Regions from separate parts of the Psychromonas sp. SR45-3 genome, predicted to be linked through region 2. Evidence: predicted binding sites of a transcription regulator. Region 2 holds the regulator's gene; the other holds the start of a gene.

Region 1 (3,442 bases), on a different contig from region 2:
CGATTTTTTTGGCAGCCAGGACAAAGTGTGCGCATGAGTGGTCCCGCTGAGTTTGTGTTTGATGGGCAAATTCAAATATAAACAGATTCTGTTATTATTTTATAACGCACCATCGATAACATTTACTCTAATGATGTAATGCTAAAACAACGATATTAAAAAGTGCACGGTTAATTCATTTGAGAATTGGCTTATGCACTTTTTTATTATCTAGGATTGACCATGAGCTCCTTATTGCCAGATACACAACGCTATTTATTACATATTGCTAGCCAACGTGGCTTAAGCCCTGTCACTATCAATAACTACCAACGCCATCTTAATGAGTTTATTGCATTATTAAAGCTTCAAAATATACAAACATGGCAACAGCTTGATACACACCAAGTACGCTTATTAGCTAAACAGTTACATCAAAATGGTATTAAAGCACGCTCCATTGCCACCAAACTTTCTGCATTACGCTCTTTTCTAGAATACCTAGTTAAGAACGATCAACTCACCTTTAATCCCGCTAAAGGTGTTGCAGCCCCAAAATTAGATAAGCCGCTACCTAAAAACATCAGTGTCGACGATATGGATCAGCTATTAGATATTGATGGCGATGATCCACTTACCATTCGAGATCATTGTATGATGGAACTCATGTATTCTTCTGGGTTAAGGTTAAGTGAGTTAGTGGGTATTAACTTAAAAGATATAAAGTTATCGGAAAAAGAGATAATGGTCACCGGTAAAGGAAGTAAACAGCGCTTATTACCTATCACTAAAAGTGCCGTTATCACTATTAAACTATGGTTAAAGATCAGACCTGAGTTTGCGGAAGCCGGTGAAAAAGCACTCTTTTTATCCAAACAAAAAAAACGAATTTCAGCGCGTAGTGTGCAAATGCGGATGGAAAAATGGGGACTACAGCAGGCATTACCAAGCCACGTTAATCCTCACAAATTGCGCCATTCATTTGCAACGCACATGTTGGAATCCAGTGGTAATCTACGAGCAGTACAAACCTTATTAGGGCATGCTGACCTAGCCACTACACAAATTTATACGCATTTAGATTTTCAACATTTAGCAGAAGTGTATGACAAAGCACACCCTCGCGCTAAGCGTAAAAAATAATATTATTAACAGGGATAAAAATGAAATTTTATAGACCCCTTCGCCCTTTCAAAGCAATTAGCTTTGATTTGGATGACACCTTATATGACAACCATCCGATCATCATAAAGGCGGAAGCAGACTTCCTTGTCTATTTGCGTACAACCTATCAGCAATTAGCAGAGTTAGATGCCCGTAAATGGGGGTTATATAGAGATTTACTGGTAAAAGAAAATCCGGCATTACAACATGATGTATCGCTATGGCGTAAAGAAATAATTCAACGCATCATGGTGGTTTATGGTATTGCAATGGTTAATGCTATTAAGTATGCCGATAGTGCATTACAGGTATTTCTGCAATTACGCAGTGATTTCACGGTGCCCGAAAAAAGTATTAAATTATTACAACAACTCGCATTGCATTACCCTGTCATCGCATTAACCAATGGTAACGTGAATGTGGAACAGATCGGTCTCCATGATAAATTTAAATTTGTAATAAAAGCGGGCAATGGATTACGCAGCAAACCACATTTAGATATGTTTCAACAAGCAGCATCAAAGTTAGATATCAAGGTAGAGGACATATTACACGTGGGTGATCACTTGATCTCAGACGTATATGGGGCACAAAATAATAAAGCACAAGCAGTTTGGTTTAACCCTAACCATACAAAACTTGATCGTGCCAAGTTACTACCGACTTTGGAAATGACCGACCTACAAGACTTATTAACTATTTTATAGCCCGCTATTTATCGTTCAGGTTAATAGCTCAGCGACTATCAATAATCATTACCACGGTATTTCAGCAGAGGTTCTTTGGCATATACTAAAACATAGAATATTCACATTTATGCGATGTTTCGGTATAGTTCCTTTCTACTGAATAAATAAACAGGCATTTTTATGGACGTATCTTACCTTATCGATGATTTAAATGATCATCAACGCGCTGCCGTATCAGCACCAGAACAAAATATGCTGGTGTTAGCCGGCGCCGGCAGTGGTAAAACACGTGTTTTAACCCATAGAATCGCATGGCTTATGCAAGTTAATCAAATACCTACCTACGGTATTTTAGCGGTTACCTTTACTAACAAAGCAGCAAAAGAGATGCGTGGACGTATTGCTGACATTTGCCCACAGCAAATTGGCAGTATGTGGATTGGTACTTTCCACGGTATTGCCCATCGTTTATTGCGCTTGCATCATCAAGAAGCAAACTTACCCGAGCAGTTCCAAATTATTGATAGTGATGACCAACAAAAGATGGTTAAGCGCATAATCAAAAGCTTAGGGTTAGATGAGAAGTATTACCCTGCAAAAGAGCTGCAGTGGTATATCAACGATAAAAAAGACGAAGGGTTACGTGCTAAACATATCGACCCAGGTTTTGGCGTACAAGATAAGCATCGCTTGCAAGTCTATCAAGCCTATGAAGCCGCTTGCCAATTAGCTGGATTAGTGGACTTTGCAGAATTATTATTGCGAGCGCATGAGTTATTATTAAATAACGCCGCACTATTGCTTCATTATCAACAGCGTTTTCAACATGTTTTAGTTGACGAGTTTCAAGATACGAACAAATTACAATACGCTTGGTTAACACTATTAACTGATAACAATAATTACCTAACCATTGTTGGTGATGATGATCAGTCCATCTACGGTTGGCGTGGCGCAGATATTGAAAATATTCAACGTTTTTTAAAAGAGAAAACGTCACCCGTTACTATTCGTTTAGAGCAAAATTATCGCTCTACAGGCAATATCCTAAAAGCCTCAAATCAATTAATTCAAAATAACAGCGATCGTTTAGGAAAAGTTCTGTGGACTGACGGGGATGATGGCGAGCCAATATCCATCTATAGTGCCTTCAATGATTATGATGAAGTGCGTTATGTCACCAGCCAGTTGCAAACATGGGAAAAGGCAGGTAACAAACTCAGCGAATGTGCCATTTTATACCGCAGCAATGCTCAATCGCGTTTATTTGAAGAACAATTAATGGCACAGCAAATTCCTTACCATATCTATGGCGGGCAACGTTTCTTCGACCGCTTGGAAATTAAAGACAGCATCGCCTATTTACGATTAATGAATAACCATCAAGACGACGCAGCATTCGAACGAATTGTTAATAAGCCTAAACGAAAAATAGGTAATACTAGCTTAGATAAAATAAGAATTTGTGCCCGTGAGCAAGGTTATACGCTATGGCAAGCTAGCCAATACTTAATTGAAAACAAACAATTAAGTCCTGCTGCTAAGGCGTCATTAAGTGGTTTCTTAACTTTAATTAACCGCTTTAAAAATGAAACCTCAGAATTACCTTT
Region 2 (3,442 bases):
AAAATTGTTATTTCTCGTATTCAAAACCGTAATGGCAGCGTTGATATTTGGATTAATCAAGTTGAATTCAACCAATTCTTAAAATGGATCACTGCATTACAAAATCAATACCAAGTACAAGTTAATAGTGCTGATTTAAATCAGGATAAAATACAAGGTATGGTTAAGATTAACCGTCTGTCATTAAGTTATTAGCATTGTAAAAGGGTTCAAATGAAAGTCAAAATAGCGATACTTGTTGTATTGGTTTACTGTGGTAGTTTATTAGTTAATCTACCTGCTGCAGCTGTTGTCAGCTGGATGCCAGCTTCAACGGTTAAAATCAATAATGTTTCTGGTAGCCTATGGAATGGACAAGCCAAACAAATTATCATCAACCCTAAGGTTACGCTCCATAATGTGCAATGGAATGTTCAATTAAAAGCATTATTGAATTTAGCAATAGGTGCTGATGTCTCCTTTTATAATGGCCCTAATAAAATGTCAGGCAAAGGTTTTGTGCAATATGGTTTAACAGGTGCAAGCGCATCAAATGTTATGGTTGATTTAACCTCCGCAGAATTACTCACATTGATACCAACTAAATTACCAGTAAAAATAGAAGGTGATTTTTCTGCAGTTATTCAGCAGATAAAGCAAGGTGACCCTTATTGTGAGCAATTACAGGGAAGAGTGGTATGGCATAATGCCTTTGTTTATAGTCAAATGGGTAATGTAAATTTAGCTTCTCCTTCCGTAGACTTAGGATGTGATAATGGCAATATTACTGCTTTTGTCACTCAAGAATCTGAGCAATTAAATACAAACTTAGATATTAATCTTGGCGAGGGTGGTATCTACCAATTAAATGGTGAAATTCAAGGCACAGATAAACTCCCCCCATCGATAGCACAATCATTAACTTGGATTGGTCCTAAAAACGACAGCGGTGCAACCACTGTTAGTTTTAAAGGTGTGTTATAAGCGGTCTACGTTGTCTGAATTCACTCGCGAGCTCTTCGACGTGCAGTCTAAAATCGGCTTGCCGTTCCGTTCACTGATGATTGTAAGTGGAATGGTGAGTGGGATGAATAAATGTCGAATTTTAGAGGCCTGTGGTTTTTTATTGTTACTTCGAACAGTACGCCCTTTGTCCATTTCTGAGCTTTTTAAATAGGTTTAAAATCATTAATCTATTCAAACTGATAGTAGTCGCATAAATTCCTATAAAAACGGCGCTAAAGAGAAACAGCCCCTAGTAATTATCCATGTATAAATATACACTGTGTTTGTTTACAGTTTTTTATTGCTTGGAGTTCATAATGAAAGAATTAACCAAACGCCAAGGCGAAGTCTTAGACGTTATTAAAGATCAGATTGCAAAAACTGGCATGCCTCCTACGCGTGTTGAATTAGCGAAAATACTTGGGTTTAAAAGCGCCAATGCAGCAGAAGAGCATTTGAAAGCTTTAGCACGTAAAGGTGCAATTGAAATATTGTCAGGCACCTCTCGTGGTATTCGTGTTGTTAGCGACCATAAAGATAATGAAATAGTGGCCGATGAAGGTTTACCTTTAATTGGCAAAGTCGCTGCTGGTGAGCCTATTCTTGCTCAAGAGCATGTAGAAGCACATTACGATGTTGACCCCGCTTTATTTCATCCTGCGGCAGATTTTTTACTGCGCGTTGAAGGTGAAAGCATGAAAGATATTGGTATTATGGATGGCGACTTATTGGCTGTACATAAAACTCAAAACATAAACAATGGCCAAGTTGTAGTTGCGCGTGTTGAAGACAATGTCACCGTAAAACGTTTTTATCGTGATGGTAAGCAGATAACATTAAAAGCAGAAAATGCTTTATTTGATGCGATAAAGGTCGACTTAGAGTATCAATCTTTTGATATTGAAGGGATTGCGGTTGGGGTTATTCGTACTGCAGATTGGATGTAATTGGCAATTAGTGTTATTAATAACCCTCTTCCAAACTTATAGTGTGAATTAAATGAAACGTTTAATAATAATTTTTAGTGCGCTGTTAATGATTTTATTTTTTATTATCGGTAGCACCCAATCTTTTCATTTAGTTCACAGTAAAAATGATGCCTTAGTGTTACAACAGACACGGCAGCCATTACCTGAATTTGCCTTTGAAAAAGCTGGGGAAGTCGCTTTTACCAACCAATCTTTAAAAGGAAAGTGGACCTTATTTTTTGTGGGTTATACTTATTGCCCCGACGTTTGTCCAACCACATTAGCAGACCTAGACCGTATTTACCCAAGCTTAGCCAATGATCGAAATACAACCACACAAGTTGTATTTATTTCTGTTGATCCTAATCGAGATAAAGCAGAACAACTGGCAGATTATGTGCACTATTTTAATAAAGCATTTATTGGCGTAACCAGCACCCATCAACAACTTTGGCCATTTGTTACTCAATTAGGATTGATTTATAGCTTGGTTGAAGAGGGGGAAACTGATGATTTTTATTTAGTTGACCATAGTGCTTCTATTGTTCTAATCAATCCTGAAGGTGAGTTTCATGCCACGTTTAAATCGACAATTAATGCACAGGGCATTAATCATGTTGATATGGATTTAATGGTTGAAGATATTAAAGCAATACAGGCGAATTATTAAAAGCGCTAATGGATTTAGCCTCATTTAGGGTTGCTGCTAAATCAGTAAGGGCTGTTTACCGTTGAGTTGATGTATAAACTAAACGGTAGGTGATCGCAGTTTATAACTTTTTTGTCCAAAATAATGCACTACCAAACTCAGGATCCAGCTGATAATCAGAAAAGCCAAGGCGCTGATAAGCTTTACAAGCAATGGCATTACCACTTAATACTTCTAGCGTTATTTTGCAGCAATCCTGCTGTTTTGCGACTTCTTCAATTTTTTCAAATAAATGTTTAGTAAGGCCTTGGCCTCTAAAATCATTGTGTACGACAACATCATGAATATTAAATAATGGCTTACAAGCAAAAGTAGAGAAGCCTTCTATCGCAGTTAGTAATGCAGCTGGATGCTCATCACTAAAAATTAAAACAATAAAAACATCATTCCTAGCAAGCAAGTTTGTGATTAAGTTCTCTTTGGCAAAGTCACTCAAATCTTCACCTCCACCCATAGGGTCACAAGCATAATGCGACATTAAGCTTAAATAAGCCTGTGCATGTTGTGGATTATGTAAGTCCGCTACAACCGTTTGAATATTAAGCATTACTATTCCTTTTATTTTTAATTATTGGTGTTTTTTTAGTCTAACTAATGTATCAAAATTATTCTACATAAAGTGAGGACAAGCTGGTGGAAGCGCTAGCATCGATAAAAATAATCAAGGATCAACATAGGAAGTAGTTAACTTTTGACAATAATTGAGGTCAAAAAATAGAGATAAAAAATAAATACAGCTGCTAAATTAGATTTAAGTATTTAAAATAGTTACTTTAGTGTT

Evidence for each region. The regulator LexA, encoded in region 2, represses DNA repair genes until DNA is damaged. The targets are predictions, from matches to a motif close to TACTGTATNNNNATACAGTA.
Region 1: the regulator LexA is predicted to act here: its motif matches at 1,987-2,006, upstream of uvrD (DNA helicase II).

The regions. Positions count from the first base shown of each region.
Region 1 is NZ_JACJDP010000015.1:30,471-33,912, forward strand. It holds gene dapF (diaminopimelate epimerase) at 1-81, shown strand, start outside; gene xerC (tyrosine recombinase XerC) at 223-1,122, shown strand; gene H5084_RS10015 (HAD-IA family hydrolase) at 1,143-1,850, shown strand; gene uvrD (DNA helicase II) at 2,013-3,442, shown strand, end outside.
Region 2 is NZ_JACJDP010000027.1:13,718-17,159, forward strand. It holds gene H5084_RS13765 (type II secretion system protein M) at 1-195, shown strand, start outside; gene H5084_RS13770 (type II secretion system protein N) at 214-963, shown strand; gene lexA (transcriptional repressor LexA) at 1,302-1,931, shown strand; gene H5084_RS13780 (SCO family protein) at 1,984-2,622, shown strand; gene H5084_RS13785 (GNAT family N-acetyltransferase) at 2,723-3,208, opposite strand.